2 regions of the Mycolicibacterium mageritense genome follow, and region 1 is predicted to be linked to the other one. Evidence: riboswitches for the same ligand, from Rfam matches in the RefSeq annotation. Region 1 holds a riboswitch; the other holds the start of a gene.

Region 1 (11,522 bases):
GCAGCCGTGGATCAAGGCCTACGAGGACAACAACGTCGACATCGGCCTCGCCACGGGCCTGTCGGGCAAGGCCCAGATCGGCAAGGGCATGTGGGCCATGACCGAGCTCATGGCCGACATGGTCGAGCAGAAGATCGGCCAGCCCAAGGCCGGCGCCACCACGGCGTGGGTGCCCTCACCCACCGCCGCCACGCTGCACGCCATGCACTACCACCAGGTGGACGTGTACGAGGTGCAGAAGGAACTGGTCGGCAAGTCCCGCGCGAGCATCGACGACCTGCTGACCATCCCGCTGGCCGACTCGTCGCTGACCTGGTCGCCCGAGGAGATCCACGAAGAGGTCGACAACAACTGCCAGTCGATCCTCGGTTACGTGGTCCGCTGGATCGACGCGGGTGTCGGCTGCTCGAAGGTGCCCGACATCCACAACGTCGCGCTGATGGAAGACCGCGCAACGCTGCGCATCTCCAGCCAGCTGCTGGCCAACTGGCTGCGCCACGGCGTAATCACGGCCGAGGACGTCAAGGCCAGCCTGCGCCGCATGGCGGCCGTGGTCGACGAGCAGAACGCCAAGGACGCCGACTACCTGCCGATGGCGCCGAACCCGGACGCCAGCATCGCGTTCCAGGCCGCGCAGGAGTTGATCCTGTCGGGAGCCGAGCAGCCCAACGGGTACACAGAGCCGATCCTGCACCGACGCAGGCGCGAGTTCAAAGCCGGCGCCGCTGCCCGGTGACTAGACTGCGGCGGGGTCGGATGGCGAATCGACGCTTCGAGTACAGGGTTTGGGGTGGCTAGGTTTGGGCAGACACAGCATTCCCGATCCTGACGATTCCGACGACGAAGCACGGTACGAGCCCGACCCCGACCAGGGATACGACGAGCCGGAGCCGCCGTCGTACCGGTATGAGTCGGACTATCCGCGCGGACGCGGTGACCGAGACGACCGGCCGGACTACCCGCAGCCCGGTTACGACCAGCCCGGCCACCGGCCGTCGCAGTACCGCGAGCCCGACTACCGCCAACCCGAGCCCGGCTATCGCACGTCGCGATACCGTGACGACTACGACGAACCGGCACCGGCTCAGCCCGGGTACAGCGGCGACGAGTACGACGAGTACGCCGACGATTACGACAACGAGTACGACGACACCTACGGTGACGACTACGCCGACGGCTACGACGACGATCGCGATGCCCCGACCGCGAAGTTCAGCGCGGCAGGCGGTCCGCCCCCGTCGACCCCGACCGGCCCGCAGCACACCGGTGAGTGGGACGGCGGCGAGTGGACGGGCAGCCATCGCGCGGTGGCCGGCGGCAGGCGCGGGGTCAGCGTCGGCGTCATCGTGGCACTGGTCACGGTCGTGGTGGTGGTTGCCGCGGTCATCCTGTGGCGGTTCTTCGGCGACATGCTGTCGAGCCGCAGCGACGCCGCGGCGGCGCGCTGCGTCGACGGCGAACTGTCGGTGGCCGTGGTCGCCGACCCGACCATTGCGTCGCACATCGAGACGCTGGCCAACAAGTACAACGAGACCGCGAGCCCGGTCGGCGACCGCTGCATCAAGGTTCAGGTCAAGTCGGCCAGCTCCGATCAGGTCGTGAGCGGTTTCGCCAACACGTGGCCCGAAGAACTCGGGGAACGGCCAGCCCTGTGGATCCCGTCGAGCCAGATCGCCGAGGCCCGCCTGGAAGCCACCGCGGGTGCCAAGACCGTCAGCGACAGCCGGTCCCTGGTCACCTCACCCGTGCTGCTGGCGGTGCGGCCTCCGCTGAAAGACGCGCTCGCGCAGCAGAGTTGGTCGACGCTGCCGAAACTGCAGACCGACCCGAACGCGCTGGCCGGTTTGAAGCTGCCCGGCTGGGGTGCACTCAAGCTTGCGCTGCCCACACGCGGCAACGGCGACGCGAGCTACCTCGTGGGCGAGGCCGTGGCGTCGGCGTCGGCACCGAACGGGGCGCCGGCCACCGCGGGCATCGGTGCGGTCAACACCCTGCTCAGCGGTCAGCCCAAGCTCGACGACAACGAGCTCAACACGGCGATCGACGCGATGGTGAACGCGTCCGACCCGGCAACGGCCCCGGTACACGCGGTGGCCACCACCGAGCAGCAGCTGTTCGCGCGCGCCGCCACCATGAGCGACGCCAAGAGTGACATCGCGGGTTGGTTGCCGCCCGGCCCGACGGCCGTTGCGGATTACCCGACGGTGTTGCTGGCCGGCGACTGGCTGTCCCAGGAGCAGGTCACCGCGGCCAGCGAGTTCTCAAGGGCGTTGCGCAAACCCGAACAGCTCGAGGAACTGGCCAAGGCCGGATTCCGGGCCGAGGGCACCACGGCGCCGTCGAGCGACGTCACCGACTTCGGACCGTTGGGTGCGGCGGTGTCGGTGGGCGACGACGCCACGCGGGTGACCCTGGCCAACACCATGACGGCGCCGGCCAAGACGCCCGCGGTGACGATCATGCTCGACCAGTCGATGCCCACCGACGAGGGCGGCAAATCACGGTTGGCCAACGTCGTGGCCGCACTCAACACGCGACTGCAGGCCCTGCCCTCAGGCGCGGAGGTCGGGCTGTGGACGTTCGACGGCACCGAGGGCCGGTCGGCGGTGTCGACCGGGCCGCTGTCGGACCAGGTCGGCGGCCAACCGCGCTCAGAGGTGCTCAGCTCCACGCTCGAAGAGCAGACCGCTTCGGGCGGCGGCGCGGTGTCGTTCACCACGCTGCGCCTGGTCTACACCGAGGCCATGGCCAATTTCCGTGAGGGTCAGGGCAATTCGGTCCTGGTCATCACGACCGGGCCGCACAGCGATCGCAGCCTCGACGGGCCGGGACTGCAGGACTTCATCAAGGGTGCGTTCGATCCGGCCCGCCCCGTCGCGGTCAACGTGATCGACTTCGGCGGCGACACCGACCGGGCCACCTGGGAAGGCGTGGCAGAGGCCAGCGGCGGTACCTACCAGCACATCGCCAACTCGACGTCACCGGAGTTGACGACGGCGATCAGCACCATGCTGGGCTGATCGCCGGCTCGGCAAAGACCGTTTGGGAGCGCCGCCCGGTTCGGGCGGCGCTCCTGACGTATTACGCGAACGCCTCGACAGGCGGGCACGAGCACACCAGGTTCCGGTCCCCGTATGCCCCGTCGATGCGGCGCACCGGCGGCCAGACCTTCGCCCGAAAGCCCTTGCCCAGCGGATAGGCGGCCTGCTCGCGCGTGTACGGGTGATCCCAGTCGGCCACCAGCAGGCACTCGGCCGTGTGCGGCGCACCGCGCAACGGATTGTCGTCCACCGGCCACTCCCCCGAACCGACCCGGTCGATCTCGGCGCGGATCGCGATCATCGCGTCGCAGAACGCGTCGACCTCGGCCAGGCTCTCACTCTCCGTCGGCTCCACCATCAGGGTGCCCGCCACCGGGAAGCTCATGGTCGGCGCGTGGAAGCCGAAGTCCGCCAGTCGCTTCGCGACGTCGTCGACCGTGACCCCGGTGGCCTTGGTGATACCGCGCAGATCCAGGATGCACTCGTGGGCGACCATGCCGTTCTCGCCCGTGTAGAGCACCGGGTAGTACTCGTCGAGCCGGCGCGCGATGTAGTTGGCCGACGCGATCGCGGTGAGCGACGCGGCCCGCAGGCCGTCCGCGCCCATCATGCGGATGTAGGCCCACGTGATCGGCAGGATCGACGCCGACCCGTATGGTGCGGCCGAAACCGTGTGCTCATCGGGCAATTCGTCGGCCAGCGGGTGACCCGGCAGGAACGGCGCCAGGTGCGCGCGCACCGCCACCGGACCTACACCGGGGCCGCCGCCCCCGTGCGGGATGCAGAACGTCTTGTGCAGGTTGAGATGGCTGACGTCGCCGCCGAAACGCCCCGGCCGGGCCAGCCCGACCAGCGCGTTGAGGTTCGCGCCGTCGACGTACACCTGGCCGCCCACATCGTGGACCGCGGCGCAGATGTCGGCGACGTCGTGTTCGTACACGCCGTGCGTGGACGGGTAGGTGATCATCAGGGCCGCAATGCGATCGGAGTGCTGGGCGATCTTGGCGCGCAGGTCGTCGAGGTCGACGTCGCCGTTCTCGCGGCAGGCCACCACGACGACCCGCATGCCCGCGAGCGCGGCCGAGGCCGCGTTGGTGCCGTGTGCGCTCGACGGGATCAGGCAGATGTCGCGGGCGGCGTCCCCGCGGGCGTCGTGGTAGGCCTTGATCGCCAGCAGGCCCGCGTACTCGCCCTGCGAACCGGCGTTGGGCTGCAGCGACACCTCGTCGTAGCCGGTGATGGCGGTCAGCCAGGACTGCAGATCGGCGATCAGCCTACGCAACCCGGGGTTGTCCGAAGCCGGTGCGAAGGGATGCTGGCGGGCGAATTCGGCCCATGTGATGGGTTCCATCTCGGCCGCCGCATTGAGCTTCATGGTGCACGAGCCCAGCGGGATCATGCTGCGGTCCAGCGCAATGTCCTTGTCCGCCAACGACCGCAGGTAGCGCATCATCTCGGTCTCGGTGCGGTAGCGGGTGAACGCCGGGTGGGTGAGGAACCCAGACGTACGCGTGACGATGCCCGCACAGCGCGCCTCTGCCGGCCCGACGCCGAAGGCCTCCAGCACCGCGGCCACGTGAGCGTCGGTGGTGGCCTCGTCACACGACACCGACACGTGGTCGGCGTCGACGCGCCACAGGTTGATGCCCTTGGCCTTGGCAGCGGCGATCACGTCGTCGGCCCGGCCCGGCACCCGGGCGAGCACGGTGTCGAAGTACTTGTCATGCACCAGAGCGTCGCCCAACCCGGCTGCGATCGCCTCGGCGTGCCCGTGCACGCGTCGCGCGATGGCGGTCAGGCCCGCCGCGCCGTGGTAGCTCGCATACATCGCGGCAATCACCGCCAGCAGCACCTGCGCGGTGCAGATGTTGCTGGTCGCCTTGTCGCGACGGATGTGTTGTTCGCGGGTCTGCAGCGCCAACCGGTATGCCGGTGCGCCGTCGGCGTCCACCGAAACGCCGACCAGGCGCCCCGGCAGTTGGCGGGCATGCTTGGCGTGCACAGCCAGGTAGCCGGCATGTGGCCCACCGAATCCCATTGGCACACCGAACCGTTGGCTGGTGCCGAAGGCCACGTCGGCACCGATCTCGCCGGGCGGGGTGATCACGGTCAGCGCCAACAGGTCGGCACCGACCGCCACCAGGGCGCCACGGTCGTGGGCCTCGGCGATCAATCCCGACCAATCGTCGACGCGCCCGCTGGCGCCCGGCAACTGCACGATCACGCCGAAGAAGTCACCTTCGGGCAAGCCGTCGCGCAGGTCGGCGGTGACGATCTCGATGCCGAGCGGCTGCGCCCGGGTCGCGAGCACTGCCGCGGTCTGGGTGTAGATGTCGGCGTCGACGACCAGGCGGTTCGCCTTCGACTTGGTGGCGCGGTGCATGAGCGTCATGGCCTCGGCCGCGGCGGTGCCCTCGTCGAGCATCGAGGCGTTGGCCACCTCGAGACCCGTCAGATCGCTCACCATGGTCTGGAAATTGAGCAGGGCCTCCAGCCGGCCCTGGCTGATCTCCGGCTGGTACGGCGTGTAGGCCGTGTACCAGGCCGGGTTCTCAAGAATGTTGCGCCGCAACACCGGCGGCGTCAGGGTGTCGAAGTAGCCCTGGCCGATCATCGAGACCGCGACGGTGTTCGAGTCGGCCAGCGCGCGCAGTTCGGCGAGGGCCTCGTGCTCGGCCGCGGCGGCGGGCAGCTGCTCCAGGCCGGGTGCGAGCCCGTTGGCGCCCAGCGCGTCGAGGATGCCGGCGGGCAGCGCCTTCGCGGCGAGTTCGTCAAGGGAGGCCACGCCGATCACATCGAGCATGGTGGTTACTGCGGCGGAGTCCGGACCGATGTGACGATCGACGAACCTGGATATCTCGGACACGACGTCTCCCCTGGTTAGAGGCGCAGCTGGCGCTACTGCCCTCTCCCTCTGTCGTCGACCCGGTCCGGGTGCCTGAGAGATTCGGCCCATGACGGTGGGCCTTTCCCCATGGGCGGGCACCCCGACGGGCACCACTTTCCAGAGGCATCGGGGCCCGGCGCGGTCCTGGGTGCCTGAGAGGTTGACGGAGAGGTGTTGCTCCTTCGGCGTCCGTGACTGGCGATCACGGAACTCTCCCGCGCAAGGGCGATGCGCCGACGATTCTACCGGCAGCTCACCCCACACCGGCGAGCAGACGCTCCGGTACCCGGAAACGGCGGTCTACGGGTACCTGCGTGTCTGTTCGCGGGAGAAAATTCAGCCGATCTTGCGGTCGCGGCTCTTGCGGCGCGACGCCAGCTCGTCCTCGGGTGCTGCGATCGACTCGCCACCGTCGGCACGCTCGCCCGGGAAGTCGGCGATGGCGCCGGTCAGCTCCCGCATGGCTCCGGATACCGCGATGCCGAACACCCCCTGGCCGCCCTGCAGCAGGTCGACCACTTCTTCGGCCGACGTGCACTCGTAAACCGTGGTGCCGTCGGAGAACAGCGTGATGTTGGCCAGATCCTGCACACCGCGCTGGCGCAGGTGATCCACCGCGACGCGGATGTTGTGCAGCGAGATGCCGGTGTCCAGCAACCGCTTCACGATCTTGAGGACCAGGATGTCCTTGAACGAGTAGAGCCGCTGACTGCCCGAGCCGGCCGCGCCGCGGATGGACGGCACCACCAGCGACGTGCGCGCCCAGTAGTCCAGCTGGCGATACGTGATGCCCGCGATCTGGCAGGCGCTGGGGCCGCGGTAGCCGACGAGCTCGTCGGGTACGGAATCGTCGGGGAACAACCCCGCCTGGACGGGCTCGCTGGACGGCCTGACAGGCGGTTGACCACCGGATGCGGTGGTCAGATCCAGCTCTTCCTGCCGTGGCGTGTCACCCACTGTGAATCCTCTCGCCGATCAGACCCGTCAGCTTCCATACTGCCGTGACCTGCACTGCAGCACGTTTGCTGCGAGCCCGAATGTGTCGAGCATACGCTTCCCGCCGAGCCCTGACTGCTCGTCGCCATCAAAGTATGGCTGGCCGAACGAGACTTGGATGACACCCGCGCCGCGTGTCGACGCCACGCGCCCCAGTTGAGACGCATCCGTGACAAACCCGGCCCGGGCGGCGGTCATGTCGCCTTGAAGTCGTCCGGCGACACGCTGTCCAGGAACTCTTTGAACTTCTCGACCTCGTCCTCACGGACGGTGCCTGCGGCTTCCTCGTCGTTCTCGTCCGGGATCAGCAGACCGGCCTCGGCCAGCACTGCCTCCTCGACGTAGATCGGCACGCCGACCCGCAGCGCGATGGCGACCGAATCCGACGGCCGTGCCGAAACCTTGATGTCGCGATCGAAGATCAGGTCGGCGTAGAACGTGCCCTCCTGGAGGTCGACGATGCGCACCTCTTTGAGTGAATGCCCAAGCGCGGCAATCAGATCTCGGATCAGATCATGCGTCAGCGGCCGCGCGGGCTCGACACCCTGCTGCTCCAATGCGATGGCCGCGGCCTCGGACTGCCCGATCCAGATCGGCAGATAGCGGTCACCGTTGGATTCGCGCAGCAGCAATACCGGCTGGTTCTGCGGCTGCTCCACGCGAATACCGACCACCCGAACCTCAGCCATCTGTGCCTACCCTCCGCACCGCTGTGCTGTTTCGTCGCTGTTTGTCCGTCGCTGTCACGCGCCGGACCCTGACCCTTTGACGAAGTAGCCGTCAGAATTCGAGTCTAATCCTCAGCGATCCAGAACGTCGCGCACCGCCGACTTGATGAGCGACGTGTGCAACGTGATCGCCAGTGCCGCAACTTCGCGCGCGAGGTCGTCGGCCCGGTCCCGCGCACCGGCCTTACCGGCCTTGACCACCGGTCCCGCGATCTGAGCGATGAGATCCGACTGCCTGTCGGCGGCGGAGCGGAACGCCCGCAGATGTCGCGGCTCGACCCCGTAATCAGCCAGCGCCCTGGCGCATTGCGCGATCACGACCGAGTGTTCGTCGAAGAATCCGGCCGCACCGGTGGTGATCACGCCGTTTTTGACGAGTGCGCCGAGCAACTCCTCGTCGATACCCGACTTGGCCAGCAGATCCTCGCGGGACAGCCGCACCTGCGTCGGCGCCACCCCGGACACACCCGTGTCCCCTTCGGCACCACCGTCGGCGACCGGCACCAAACGCGGTACCCCGTAAGCGGTTCCGGATTGCGGCAACTCGCCGTCGGGCTGGGCGTCGAGTTGCGCCTTGATGACCTTGAGCGGCAGATACTGGTCGCGTTGTGCGGTCAGGATGAACCGCAGCCGGGCACAGTCGTATGCCGTGAACCGGCGGTATCCCGACGCGGTGCGTTCCGGCGTGACCAACCCCTCGGCCTCCAGGAATCGGATCTTGGAGATGGTCACGTCCGGAAAGTCGCCCCGCAGCAGGTCAAGGACTGCGCCGATCGACATCCCGGCCAGTGCAGGTCTGTCGGGGGCAGTCATCAGCTAGCCGGCTGCGCCGCTGTCGTCGTCGGACTTCGGTCCGGTGAGGAACACCAGCCGGAACTTGCCGATCTGGACCTCGTCACCGTTGGCGAGCACGGCCGAGTCGACCGGCTCGCGGTTGACGTAGGTGCCGTTGAGGCTGCCCACGTCGACCACCTGGAACTCACCGCGCTCCAAACGGAACTCGGCATGCCGCCGGCTGACCGTGACATCGTCGAGGAAGATGTCGCTGTCGGGGTGCCGTCCGGCCGAGGTGGTGGCCTGATCCAGCAAGAATCGCGAACCGGCGTTGGGGCCGCGCTTCACGACGAGGAGGGCCGAACCGGCAGGCAGGCCCTCGACGCCCGAGACGGCCCCCTCGGTGCCTGCCGAAGCAGGCGCATCCAGCTCGTTGAGGAAGTCCGCGCGGAAAACCGATGTGGTCTCCACCGTGACCTCTTCCGACGTCTGGTCAGCCCCCAAATTGCTGTCTTTGTCCGTCACCCGCTGCTCCTCACTGGCTGCTGTGGCGTTGCCCGGCGGGCCCCCAGCCGTCGTCGGTCTCACGTCGACCGTACCGCGCAACGGGCGTCGTTGTATCCACCACCGCCGGATCCGATGGGGTAGATCTTGTGCGCGCTGTTCACGGTCGAACCGGTCGAGCCAAACCCTAACAATTGATTACTCGGTCACCGCGGCACGGTACCCGTCGGCGTCCAGCAGACCGGCCAGCGCCTCGTCCACGGTGCCCGCCTCGAGCCGCAGATCGACCAGCCAGCCGTCGCCGTAGGGGTCGGAGTTGACCAGCTGAGGGCTGCCCTCCAGATCACCGTTGACGGCAACGACTTTCGCCGTAACCGGGGCGTAGAGGTCCGACACCGACTTGGTGGACTCCACCTCGCCGAACGAATCGCCCGATGCGAGGTCGGCACCGACGTCCGGCAGCTGGACGAACACCACGTCACCCAACGCGGACTGCGCGTAATCGGTGATTCCGACGCGGACCGTGTCATCACCGGTACGCAACACCCACTCATGCTCGGTGGTGTAGTACAGGTCGGCTGGGATATCGCTCACGACACTCCTTGTCGATTGTCAGGCCTCATTGTGGCGCTCATTTGACGGGCTGAGCGTATTGGCGCGGTTTCGGTTGCCGCAAGGCCGTCACGTCCACCCGTTCGGCTTGTTGTACCACCATCGAGCCGCCGACACGCTTCACACTGTCCATTGCCCCGCCGGGAATGTTCATCGCCGCCGCCAGCGTCGGCGGATCACCAATCGCCAGAACTGAATACGGCGGCCCAAGGGCCACGTTGTCCACGCTCAGCGCTCCTGGCGTCCCGGCCACCCACGTGTCGACCCCGACGCGCACCGCGGTCTGCTGGTCGGGGGCGCCGCCGCGGATCTCGATGGCCTCTGCCCCTGCGGCTCTCAGCTCGTTGATCACGTCGAGCATGGTCTCCGCGGCCACGCCGGGCGCGGTGTCCTCGATGGTCAAGGTCACACCCGGCCCGGTGGCCGCGACCGTGCCGATCTGGATGGACAGCGCAGCCAGCCTGGCCTGCGCGTTCTCGATCGCGGCCTGGTCGCTGCTGCCGGAGGCCTGCAGCTGCCGCAGGGTCTGCTGCAGGTCGGCCACCTCGGTGTTGAGCGAGGCCTCGCGCTGTTGCAGGGAATCCAGCAGCACCAGCAGATCTGCCGGCCGCGCGGTTTCGAGTGAATCGCCGGAGTCGTTCTGCCGCACCTGTGTGACGATCGCGACACCCAGCAGTGCACACAGCAAAACGCCGAGCGCGCCGAAGACCAACTGCGACCGACTGCGTTGCAGCACCCGAAGATTGCGGAAGCGGCGCGGCGAGACGTCCGGCGGCATCTCGTGGCGTCCGTGATGTTCGCCCGGCACTTCGGCGTGTCGTTCGGCCGGCTGGTCGGCGGGCGTGGGTTCGGATTCGGATTCGCTCATGTCAGAACCTGTCACGCGCCGAACAGCCTGCGCCGCAGCGCGGCAGCGTTACCGAAGATGCGGATGCCGAGCACCACGATGATGGCCGTGGAGAGCTGCGTGCCCACCCCGAGCTGGTCACCGACGTAGACGATCAGCGCGGCGACCAGGACGTTGAACACGAACGACACCACGAAAACCTTGGAGTCGAAAATCCGTTCCAGATAAGCGCGCAAGCCGCCGAACACCGCATCGAGCGCCGCCACCACGGCGATCGGCAGATAGGGCTCGACGAACTCCGGCACGCTGGGGTGGAACACCAGCCCCAGCACGATCCCGACGACAAGTGCGGCGATTCCGATCATCTACCCCGTCAATCCTGTCTGCTTCACGGCGGTCCAATCTCCTTGGCGAAGTTCACATCCCGCACCGACACCGCGGGCACCGTCAGGCCGTCCCCCGCGCTGACGTTCACTCCCACACCGTAGGAGGTCTCCAGCAAGCGCATACGGTGCAACCCCGGACTGCGGTCGAACGCGTCGGCCATGCTGTTCGGCGGGCCGATGGCGACGATGACATACGGACTGGTGATCGGTTGATTGTCGACCAGAATCCCGCCGCCGGCCTGCCGGATGGTTACGCCCGCGCCGACGCGGACCCCGCCCACCGAAACCGCTTCGGCGCCGCTGCCCCACAGCGAATTCACCACCAACTGCAGATCGCGGTCCAGTATCACCTGCCTGCTGCCCGCGACACGCTGCTTGGACACGTCGCTGAGATCCTTGGACACCCCGGGATCGGTGACGGTCACGGTCAGTCCCGGCCCGATCATCGGGGTCGCGGCCGCCGCGATGTTGGCCTCGTCGAGCTGACCGAGCAACTGCTGGCCGTTCTCGTCCATGCCCAGCCGCGTGCGGCGTTCGGCGTCGACCTGGTCGCTGAGTGCGTCGCGTTGCGTACTGGCCTTGTCCGCGGCCACCTCGACGGCGCGCACGCGGCCGGCGAGCGCGTGCTGGGCCTCGCGCGCGGCGGGAGCCGCGGTCTGCGCCTGCGCGGCTGCCACCGCGAACACCGTCGCGATCGCGAACGCTGCCAGCAGTTGCCAACCCCAATCGAACACCCGCCGCCGTGGC
Region 2 (11,522 bases), 2.6 Mb from region 1:
CGCGTAGACACCCCAGCCGGGTGAGCCGACGAATCCGCCGACCGAGGAGATGTTGACGATGGTGCCAGAGCGCTGGGCCCGCAGCACCGGGGCGACCGCGCGCGTGACGGTCAGCAGGCCGAATACGTTGGTCTCGTAGACCGCGCGCACCTCGGCGTCGGTGGCTTCCTCGACGGCGCCGAGCAGGCCGCGCCCGGCGTTGTTGATCAGTACGTCGATGCGGCCGAAACGGTCCACGGCAGCCTTCGCGGCCTGGTGTGCCTGGTCTTCGTTGGTCACGTCGAGCGCGACGGCCAGGACGTTGTCGTCGTCGCCGAGCGCGGCGGTGACGGTCGCGGCGTCCCGCGCGGTCGCGACGACCTGATGGCCGCGGGCCAGCGCGTCGCGGGCGATCTGCAGGCCGAATCCGCGGGATGCTCCGGTGATGAACCAAACGCTCATGTCATGCCACCTGTTCTCTGCTTAACTGAACTGTACGATCAGTTTAGTTTTGTTGGACGCTGGATGTAACCGGGTGGGTTGCGGGGTTATTCCGGCCTACTGACGGAGCAAGACGCGCAGCGCGCTGACCGGCTCGGGTTCGTGCCCGAAGTGCTCGATCAGCTGCACCTGGATCTCGCCGACGATGCCACCGAGGATCGCACCGACCGCGATCATGGTCGGCTCGTCGTCCTTGAACACGGGCCGCAGGATCGACTCGTACTCCTCATTGGTGAGCTGACCCATCTTGTCGATGATGGTCTTCTCCAGGTCCAGGGCGTTCATGGCGTAGTCCTGCGCCTCGACGAGCGTGGTGGGCAGCCGCTCCAGCACCATCTTCACCATGCTGTCCTTGAGCGCGTTGTAGCGCTGCGTGCCGACCGCGAACTTGACCAGCGGCGTCGCGATGCCAGTCTGCGCGTCGATGGCCGCCTCGACCTCCTTGCCGACGAGGGCGAACAGCTTGTCGGCGCCCGGGCCGCGGAGCACGCCGTCGAACAGGATCTCGGGGGAGAACAGATCCTCGGCCAGGATCCGCGCGTAATCCTTGGTGATGGTGTCGCGTTGCGCGTGCAGAAGTCCCTGGAACGGGATGAAGCCGAGGTACTTCGTCGGATGGATGGGCCGGAACAACATGTTGAGCGCGATGTAGTCACTGATGAAACCGACACCGAAGCCGAAGGCCGGCATGATCCACGGGTTCTGGAACAGCGCCCACGCGAACATCTGCACGACACCGATGACGAGCCCGAAGTAGATGCCGCTGCGGCGCACGAAGGCCATGGCGTTGTCGCCGAGCCCACGCATGAGCTTGTTGAGTTTGTCCTTGTTGCGGACCAGCGTGGTGACCGCGAGGTACTGGATGTCGACGAACCGGTTGAGGTCGGCCCGCATCTCGTTGAGCATCTTCTCCACGACCTTGGGGGTCTGGTCGTGGATGCGGGCCTGGATCGCATTGCGCGCGGCCTCGGGCAGTGAGTCCCACAGGCCCGGGCGGATCTGCTCGGCGATGTCGCGCGAGATCTCGTCGACCGCCTGAGTCAGCGGCTCCCGCAACGCGTTGACAGCTTCCTTGGCGTCGACCTTTTCGAGCAGCTCCTCGGGTTTGAGCAGCTTCTGGGTGAGCAGTTCGATGGTCTTCGAGCCCACCTTGCCTGCGCGGCGGGGCACGATGCCCTGCCAGCCGAACGGCCCGATGCCCTTGAACTCCATCGGCCGGTAGAGCATCTCCAGCGCGACGATCTTGGTGCTCCACCCGACGAAGGCGGCGACAAAGGGCATGGACAGGTAGATCAGCCAGTTGACACTGAAATCGGCCTGGATCTCCTGCCACGTCTGGATAGCGAGAATCGTCTCGCTGGCGGTCACGAACCGTCCTGTTTCACCGCGGCCTCCCACAAGCCACGACCCAGACCCGAAAGGGACAGGGTCAGCTTCTCCACCCGTGCGGTGAGGGGCCCACGCGATGCGTTCTTGACCGCCCGCAACACCATGGGCTCGGCCATGAGCACCTCGTAGTCCGCCTTCTGTGACGGATCCTCCGGACCGGTCTCAACCAATCCCAGTGATAGCAGATGGCCGACGTACTGCGGGACCATATTGGGCAAAGCCACGTTGGCCGTGCGGCCGATCAGACATGCGTTCTCCAGTACGGCCTGACCTGGGGTGCGGGATCGCGTCCAGGTGTGGACGTTGACCAGTGGCGAAGTCGCGCCCTCGGAGAGCGCACCGATGATCCGGGCCTCGTCGGCCACCAGCTGGTCGAGCAGCCGGTGGTACAACTCGACCTGGCTGCCGACCGTGCTCTGGTCCAGGGCACGGTCGAGAAGCCGGTCCATCTTGGAGTTGAGCGATTCGGCCGTCGGCTCCTCGGGGGTGGCCAGCGGCACCGGCTGCGGACCCGAGTCGATGGCTTCGAGCCGGTTCTTCACCAGCGTGGCCAACTGCTCCTCGCCCCAGACGGCCAGTTTGACCCCGGTCTTCGCGGCGTCGAGCGCACGGTCGGCGATGCCGAACGGGTCGAACCGCTTGGGCAGCAGCGGGCGCTGGTTGCGCGGGGTGCGGATCGCGATGGCGATCTCGCCGACCGGTGTGGCGAGCTTGAAGGCCCGGCGCTGCATGTCCTTGCGACGTACCGGAACCTCATCGCCCACGTGGTCGTCCTTGTCGTCCGGACCCTTCTTCGACAGTTCCTGTGACATCGCTGACCGATCGCCTCCCCACCTACCGGGTGTGTCCGAGATGTGGGCACCGTACCTGGTCACCCGGTGCGGCGCCCAAGTCCCCGGTGGATGACGGGATGGCCACACCGGTCTGTTCGCTGCAGCGTGCTCTGCCTGCCGGTCACGGCCCGGAGGCTGCCGACCACGCCGACACCGCCGCGCTGGCTCGGTGACACCCACCTGTACTCCGAGGACGCGGCAGACCTGGACGAGGCGGTCATGCTGATCCGGCGCGCGCACTCGGTCCAGGCCGACCTCGAACGCGCCGGCCGGGCCTGATCGGTGGCTTCTTCGGCCGCACCGAACTGCGGGTCCGACTGCGCACGACCACGCCGAAATCACTTGCGTAGCAGCGGCAACGGTGGTTTTCGACATCGTGTCGCGCATAGTTGCGACAGCGAAGCCGGGCTTGCCCGTCGACGGTGGGGTTGCGGTAACCGCCGGGTAGTCGAGTAGCATGCATCACACAACTCAATACGTCGACGACGCACTGTGGGAGAACCTCCGATTTCGGAGGTGCCGTAGGAGCAAGTCCCTCCCCGGGAATCTCTCAGGCCCAATACCGCAGTGTCGAGGCAACTCTGGAGAACAGCGCGACCCACCGGTCACGCTTACCGAAGGGGAACAGCGCAGCGCGCTAAAACTCTCAGGTTTCAGGACAGAGCGGGGAGGTGTCACCACCCGACGCATCGCGTAACTGCGATGCCCGAAACCGGAGTCACCTCATGGATTTCCCCGATCGTCACATCGGTCCTGACGGCAGCGCTCAGCAGCACATGCTGGATGCGCTCGGATACGGCTCAATCGACGAATTGATCGACAGCGCGGTGCCGCAGCAGATCCGCTGCTCAGACGGCCTGCGCCTGCCTGCCGCGCGGTCCGAACAGCACGTGCTCGCGGCCCTGCGCGAGCTGGCCGATCGCAACCAGCCGCGGATCCAGATGATCGGTCTGGGGTATCACGACACCGTCACCCCGGCCGTGCTGCGGCGCAACATGCTGGAATCGCCGGCCTGGTACACCGCCTACACGCCGTACCAGCCCGAGATCTCACAGGGCAGGCTCGAAGCGCTGCTGACGTTCCAGACGCTCGTCGCCGATCTCACCGCACTACCCGTGGCCGGTGCCTCCCTGCTGGACGAGGCCACCGCGGTCATGGAGGCCGTGCTGCTGATGCGGCGGGCCAACAAGACCGTGAAGTCCGAACGCGTTGTGCTGGATACGGATTGCCTGCCGCAGACGCTTGCGGTGGTGCGTGGGCGGGCCGAAGCCGTCGGCATCGACGTGGTGGTCGCCGACCTCACCGACGGATTGCCCGACGGTGACGCCTTCGGCGTGGTTTTCCAGTCCCCGGGTGCCAGTGGTGCCGTGCGGAACCTCGCGCCGGTGATCGCCGCGGCCCGTGACCGCGGTGCGCTCACCACGGTCGCGGCCGATCTGCTGGCGCTGACCTTGATTGCCGCGCCCGGCGAGCAGGGCGCCGACATCGCGGTGGGCTCGGCCCAGAGGTTCGGGGTTCCGCTGTTCTTCGGCGGCCCGCACGCCGGGTACCTGGCCGTCCGGTCCGGATTGGAGCGCATGCTGCCCGGCCGGCTGGTCGGGGTGTCGGTCGACGTGGACGGCAAGCCGGCCTACCGGCTGGCGCTGCAGACCCGCGAACAACACATCCGCCGGGACAAGGCCACCAGCAACATCTGCACCGCCCAGGCTCTGCTGGCCAACGTCGCCGCCATGTACGCGGCATACCACGGCCCGGAAGGATTGCGCGCCATCGCAACCCGCGTCCACCGTCACGCCGTATCGCTCGCGGCCGGTCTACGGCAGGCCGGCCACACCGTCGTACACGAGCGGTTCTTCGACACCGTGCTGGTGCAGGTGCCGGGCCGGGCCCGCGAGATCGTCGCGGCCGCCGAGCGGGCGGGCATCAACCTGCGGCTGGTCGACGCCGACCACGTCGGCATCGCGTGCGACGAATGCACAACCGACGACGTGATCCGGCGTGTGCTCGCGGTTTTCGGCGCGACACCCGGCACCGGCTCCTCTGTGTTGCCTGCCGAGCTCCTGCGCACGTCGGAATTCCTCACGCACCCCGTGTTCCACGAGCACCGCTCGGAAACGGCGATGCTGCGATTCCTGCGGGAGCTCTCCGACAAGGATCTGGCGCTGGACCGCACCATGATCCCGCTCGGATCCTGCACCATGAAACTCAATGCGGCCGCCGAGATGGAACCGATCAGCTGGCCCGAATTCGCGGGCATCCACCCGTACGCGCCCGCCGAACAGACCGCGGGCTACCTCGAGCTGATCGGCAATCTCGAGACGTGGTTGGCCGAGATCACCGGCTACGACCGGGTTTCCCTGCAGCCCAACGCCGGATCCCAGGGTGAGCTCGCGGGCCTGCTGGCCATCAACGCCTACCACCGGTCACGCGGCGACGACCACCGCGACGTGTGCCTCATCCCGCAATCCGCGCACGGCACCAACGCGGCGTCGGCGGTCTTGGCAGGCATGCGCGTCGTCGTGGTCAAGACCGCAGCCAACGGGAACATCGATCTCGACGACCTGCGGGCCAAACTGGCCGACCACGACGGCAAGGTCGCGGCGATCATGCTCACCTACCCGTCGACCCACGGTGTCTACGAAACCGACGTCCGCACGGTGTGCGACCTGGTCCACGCTGTGGGCGGGCAGGTCTACGTCGACGGTGCCAACCTGAACGCCCTTGTGGGCCTGGCCAAACCCGGTGAGTTCGGTGGCGATGTCTCGCACCTCAACCTGCACAAGACGTTCTGCATTCCGCACGGCGGTGGCGGCCCAGGCGTCGGGCCCGTCGCGGTCCGCGCGCATCTGGCGCCGTTCCTGCCGGGTGATCCGCTGCAGGACGGTCCGGCCCCGGTCTCGGCGGCCAACTACGGATCGGCCGGCATCCTGCCGATCACCTGGGCGTACCTGGCGCTCATGGGGCCCGACGGGTTGACCGCGGCCACCAAGGCCGCAGTGCTGGCAGCCAACTACGTCGCGACGTCGCTGTCCCCGTACTACCCCGTGCTCTACACCGGCGAATCCGGGTTGGTCGCGCACGAGTGCATCCTCGACCTGCGCGAGATCACCAAGCGGACCGGGGTGACCGCCGAAGACGTCGCAAAGCGGTTGATCGACTACGGCTTCCACGCTCCGACGCTGTCCTTCCCCGTCAACGGCACGCTCATGGTCGAACCCACCGAATCGGAGAACCTCGCCGAACTGGACCGGTTCATCGCGGCAATGATCAGCATCCACGACGAGATCAGCCGGGTCGAGGCGGGCGAGTGGGCACTCGAACAGAGCCCGCTGCGCCAGGCCCCGCACACCGCCGAACAGGTCACCGACGCCGAGTGGACTTTGCCGTACAGCCGGCAGTACGCGGTGTATCCCGTTGCGTCCCTGCGGCAGAACAAGTACTGGCCGCCGGTCCGCCGTATCGACGGCGTACACGGCGACCGCAACCTCGCGTGCTCGTGCCCCGCGCCCGAGGCATTCCAGACCGAAACCGCCGAACTCCTCGAGGAGGCCCTCGTATGAGCACCGAACACACCCCGGCATCACCGCTGCAGGATGAACACCGCGCACTGGGCGCAACTTTCACCGACTTCGCCGGGTGGGCCATGCCGCTCAAGTACGGCAGTGAACTCGCCGAGCACCGGGCGGTGCGCGAGGCGGCGGGCCTGTTCGACCTGTCGCACATGGGCGAAATACACGTCACCGGACCGCAATCCGCAGAGGCGCTGGACTTCGCGCTGGTCGGCGAGGCAGCCAAGATCACCGTCGGGCGCGCCAAGTACTCGCTCATGTGCGACGCCGACGGCGGCGTGATCGACGACCTGGTGGTGTATCGGCTGGCCGACGACCGTTTCCTGGTGGTCGCCAACGCCGCGAACGCCCCGACCGTGGCGCGTGAACTGAATTCCCGGGCCGAACAGTTCGACGCGCACGTCGACGACCAATCCACCACCACCGCGTTGATCGCCGTGCAGGGGCCCGCGTCCGAAGCCATCGTGAGATCGCTGGTTCCGGAGACCCAGACCGAGGCCGTGGCCGCACTCAAGTACTACGCGGTCACCGAGGCGCAGGTCGACGGCATCGATGTGTTGTTGGCCCGCACGGGCTACACCGGCGAGGACGGTTTCGAACTGTACGTGCCCAACGTCCACGCAGTGGCCCTGTGGCGATCGCTGCTGGCTGCCACGACCGAGGCCGGCGGATTGCCGGCCGGCCTGGCCTGCCGCGACACCCTGCGGCTCGAAGCCGGCATGGCGCTCTACGGCCACGAACTCAGCCAGGACACCAACCCCTACGCAGCAGGGCTGGGCAAGATGGTGCGGCTCGGCAAGCCTTTCGTGGGACGCGATGCGCTGCAGCAGCTTTCCGAAAAGCCTGCGGACCGTGTGCTGGTCGGTCTGAAGGGCTCGACCCGGCGCGCGGCGCGCGCGGGTTACACCGTCCACCGCAACGGCGACGAGACCGCGGTCGGCAGCGTGACATCGGGTGCACTGTCGCCGACGCTCGGATATCCGATCGCCCTGGCCTATCTCGACGCTGCGCTGGCCGAGCCGGGAACCGTGGTGCAGGTCGACATCCGCGGCAACAAAGAGCAGTTCGAAGTCACCCCGGCGCCGTTCTACCGCCGCAACTGAAAGGATTGACATGGCAGACAACACGATTCCTGACGACCGTAGCTACACCGAGGAACACGAATGGGTGCTGATCGCGCCCGGCGCCCCCCTGCCCGCCACCCCCGTCCGCGTCGGCATCACCTCGGTCGCGGCCGCGGCACTGGGTGACCTGGTGTTCCTCGACCTGCCGGAGGTCGGCGCCACCATCACGGCCGGCGAAACCTGCGGCGAGGTGGAATCCACCAAGACCGTGTCAGAGCTGTACCCACCGGTGAGCGGCACCGTCACCGCGGTCAACACCACCGCCGTCGACGATCCCGCACTCGTCACGTCCGACCCCTACGGAAACGGCTGGCTGTTCGAGGTCCAGCCCACCGCAGCCGGAAACCTGTTGACCGCAGCCGAATACGCAGAGAAGAGCGAGGCCTAGACATGAGCATCCTCGACCGACATCTCGCCGACTTCGACCCCGAGATCGCCTCCGCGATCGGTGACGAACTGCACCGGCAGCGCCTCGGCCTGGAGATGATCGCCTCGGAGAACCACGCACCGCTCGCGGTCATGCAGGCCCAAGGCTCGGTGCTCACCAACAAGTATGCCGAAGGCTATCCGGGGCGGCGCTATTACGGCGGCTGCGAGCACATCGACGTGATCGAGCGGCTCGCGATCACGCGGGTCAAGGCATTGTTCGGCGCGGAATTCGCCAATGTGCAACCGCATTCGGGTGCGCAGGCCAACGCCGCGGTGATGCACGCGCTGATCAAGCCGGGCGACACGATCCTCGGGCTGTCGCTGGACTGCGGTGGTCATCTGACCCACGGCATGCGGCTGAACTTCTCGGGCAAGCTCTACAACGTCGCGGCCTACGGGGTGTCCAAAGAGGACTACCTGATCGACATGGACGCCGTGGCCGACGCGGCCCGCGAACACCGGCCGCAGTTGATCATCGCGGGCTGGTCGGCCTACCCGCGGCAGCTCGACTTCGCCCGGTTCCGCGAGATCGCCGACGAGGTCGGGGCCTACCTGATGGTCGACATGGCGCATTTCGCCGGACTGGTTGCGGCCGGGCTGCATCCGTCGCCGGTGCCGCATGCGCATGTCGTCACATCCACGACACACAAGACCCTGGGCGGGCCGCGTGGTGGAGTCATCCTCACCAACGAGGCTGACATCGCCAAGAAGATCAACTCGGCGGTGTTCCCCGGCCAGCAGGGCGGGCCGCTCGAACACGTCGTCGCCGCCAAGGCGGTCGGCTTCAAGATGGCCGCCCAGCCGGAATTCGCCGAACGCCAGCAGCGGGTGCTGCGCGGTGCGCAGATCCTGGCGGAGCGGTTGAGCCGGCCTGATGTCAAGGACGCAGGCATCACGGTGCTCACCGGTGGAACCGACGTGCACCTGGTGCTCGTCGATCTGCGCAACGCCGCGATCGACGGGCAGCAGGGTGAGGACCGGCTCGATGCCGTCGGCATCACCGTCAACCGCAACGCCGTGCCGTTCGACCCCCGGCCGCCGATGGTCACCTCCGGGCTGCGCATCGGCACCCCGGCGCTGGCGGCCCGCGGCTTCGGCGACGACGAGTTCGCGCGTGTCGCCGACGTCATCGCGGCGGCGCTGATCGCCGCACTTGACGCCGACACCGAACCGCTTGCCGCGCAGGTGCGTTCGCTGGCCGAGCAGTTCCCGCTGTATCCGGAGCTGTAGGCATGGCCGTCAGCGTGTTCGACCTCTTCTCGGTCGGCATCGGACCTTCCAGTTCCCATACGGTGGGGCCGATGCGGGCCGCGGGCATGTTCGTCGACGAGCTCACCGGCCGCGGCGTGATCGATCAGGTCGCGGATGTCGGGGTCGACCTCTTCGGCTCGCTGGCCGCGACCGGGGCCGGACACGGCACGATGCCGGCCATTCTGCTGGGCCTCGAAGGGTACCGGCCCGAAACCATCGAGACCGACGAGATGGAGCGTCGGCTTGCGGTGATGCGAGCCGACGGCAAGATTCAGTTGGGCGGTCGGATCGTCATCGCGCTGACCGAATCCGACATGCGCCTGGAACCGGCCCGGCAACTCGCGCAACACCCGAATGCCATGACGCTCACGGCACTCTCGGCTCAGCGCGACGTGCTCTACCGCGAGACGTACTTCTCGGTGGGCGGCGGTTTCGTGGTCACCGAATCCGAGCCCACCGGGCGAGGGTCGACAGCTGCCGGTGGCGGCTTCCGCTCGGCCGCCGATCTGCTGGCACTCACCCACCGCGACGGGCTTTCGGTGAGCCAGGCGATGATGCGGCAGGAGTGCTTGTCCCGCACCGAAACCGAGGTTCGGGAACGCCTGCTGCACATCCGCGACGTCATGGTCGCATGCCAGTCCAACGGGATGTCGCGCGACGGTTACCTGCCCGGCAACCTGCGGGTGCGGCGGCGCGCGAGGGACTGGTATGTGCGTCTGGCGGCCGAGGATCCTGACCGTGACCCGGCCTTCGCCGAGGACTGGGTGAACCTGGTGGCGCTCGCGGTCAACGAGGAGAATGCATCGGGTGGCCGCATCGTGACCGCGCCGACCAACGGTGCGGCCGGCATCATTCCGGCGGTGCTGCACTACGCGTTGCACTACACGCCCGCGGGCCGTGCCGATCCGGACGACACCGCTGTCCGCTTCCTGCTCACCGCGGGAGCCATCGGCTCGCTGTACAAGGAGCGGGCGTCGATCTCGGGAGCCGAGGTCGGTTGCCAAGGCGAGGTCGGCTCCGCGGCGTCGATGGCCGCCGGTGGCCTGGCCGAAATTCTCGGTGGCACACCGGAGCAGGTGGAGAACGCCGCCGAGATCGCGATGGAACACAGTCTCGGTCTCACATGCGACCCGATTGGCGGCCTGGTACAGATCCCGTGCATCGAACGCAACGCCATCTCGGCGGGCAAGGCGATCAACGCGGCGCGCATGGCGCTGCGGGGTGACGGCACGCACCGCGTGAGCCTCGATCAGGTCATCGAGACCATGCGGGCCACGGGCATGGACATGAGCGCCAAGTACAAGGAGACCTCGACCGGGGGGCTCGCCGTCACCGTCAACGTCGTCGAATGCTGAGAGATATGACTGTCGCCCCGGAGGGCCGCCGCCTGCTTCGGCTGGAGGCCCGCAACGCCCAGACCCCGGTCGAACGCAAGCCGTCCTGGATGAAGACGCGGCTGCGGACCGGACCCGAATACCGCGAGCTGGCCGCGCTCGTGCAGAGCAACGATCTGCACACGGTATGCCAGGAAGCGGGCTGTCCCAACATCTTCGAATGCTGGGAAGCCCGGGAGGCGACGTTCCTGATCGGCGGCGATCAGTGCACGCGGCGCTGCGACTTCTGCCAGATCGCCACCGGCAGGCCGGAGCCGCTCGACCGTGACGAGCCCCGCCGCGTCGCAGAATCCGTGGCGCACATGCGGTTGCGCTACGCGACCGTCACCGGGGTCGCGCGCGACGACCTGCCCGACGGCGGCGCATGGTTGTATGCCGAGACCGTGCGCCAGATCCACGCGGCCTGCCCGGGCGCCGGGGTGGAACTGCTCATCCCGGACTTCACCGGAATCCCCGCCCAGCTCGACGAGGTCTTCGCCGCCGCGCCCGAAGTGCTGGCACACAACCTCGAGACCGTGCCCCGCATCTTCCGTCGGATCCGGCCCGGCTTCGACTACACACGTTCGCTCGGGGTGCTGGAACGCGCGCGCTCGCAAGGCCTCATCACGAAGTCGAACCTGATCCTCGGCATGGGTGAGACCACCGACGAGATCGTGGCTGCCCTGCGCGATCTGCACGCCGCCGGATGCCAATTGATCACCATCACGCAGTATCTGCGGCCCACGCCGCGTCACCACCCGGTCGAACGCTGGGTCACGCCAGCCGAATTCGCCGAACTCGACGGCATCGCCCGAGAGATCGGGTTCCTCGGCGTGATGTCCGGACCGTTGGTGCGCTCGTCGTATCGGGCCGGAACCCTCTACCACCAAGCCCGCACCGCCATCGAACACTCAAGGAGCTTTTCGTGACCTCATCAGACGTTGTCATCCTCGGCGGCGGGCCGGGCGGATATGCCGCCGCGATCCGCTCGGCGCAACTCGGTCTCTCGGTCGTGTTGATCGACGAGGCCGAGATCGGGGGCACGTGCCTGCACCGCGGCTGCATCCCGACCAA

The links. A riboswitch is a leader RNA that binds a small molecule or an ion and turns the genes downstream of it on or off. The one in region 1 is predicted to bind glycine.
Region 2: it holds a riboswitch for glycine, as region 1 does, so the genes downstream of both, gcvP (aminomethyl-transferring glycine dehydrogenase) here and gcvP (aminomethyl-transferring glycine dehydrogenase) in region 1, are expected to answer to the same signal.

The regions. Positions count from the first base shown of each region.
Region 1 is NZ_AP022567.1:6,816,287-6,827,808, forward strand. Features, by position in the region: gene G6N67_RS32870 (malate synthase G) at 1-736, shown strand, start outside; gene G6N67_RS32875 (substrate-binding domain-containing protein) at 801-3,020, shown strand; gene gcvP (aminomethyl-transferring glycine dehydrogenase) at 3,082-5,907, opposite strand; glycine riboswitch at 6,058-6,156, opposite strand; gene G6N67_RS32885 (MerR family transcriptional regulator) at 6,265-6,885, opposite strand; gene G6N67_RS32890 (bifunctional nuclease family protein) at 7,119-7,613, opposite strand; gene ftsR (transcriptional regulator FtsR) at 7,725-8,465, opposite strand; gene garA (glycogen accumulation regulator GarA) at 8,469-8,951, opposite strand; gene gcvH (glycine cleavage system protein GcvH) at 9,129-9,524, opposite strand; gene G6N67_RS32910 (DUF881 domain-containing protein) at 9,562-10,410, opposite strand; gene G6N67_RS32915 (small basic family protein) at 10,422-10,754, opposite strand; gene G6N67_RS32920 (DUF881 domain-containing protein) at 10,778-11,522, opposite strand, start outside.
Region 2 is NZ_AP022567.1:1,384,718-1,396,239, reverse strand. Features, by position in the region: gene G6N67_RS06870 (oxidoreductase) at 1-441, opposite strand, end outside; gene G6N67_RS06865 (DUF445 domain-containing protein) at 538-1,761, opposite strand; gene G6N67_RS06860 (Abi-alpha family protein) at 1,845-2,681, opposite strand; gene G6N67_RS06855 (hypothetical protein) at 2,808-2,981, shown strand; glycine riboswitch at 3,274-3,374, shown strand; gene gcvP (aminomethyl-transferring glycine dehydrogenase) at 3,428-6,262, shown strand; gene gcvT (glycine cleavage system aminomethyltransferase GcvT) at 6,259-7,374, shown strand; gene gcvH (glycine cleavage system protein GcvH) at 7,385-7,783, shown strand; gene glyA (serine hydroxymethyltransferase) at 7,786-9,054, shown strand; gene G6N67_RS06830 (L-serine ammonia-lyase) at 9,057-10,430, shown strand; gene lipA (lipoyl synthase) at 10,436-11,377, shown strand; gene lpdA (dihydrolipoyl dehydrogenase) at 11,374-11,522, shown strand, end outside.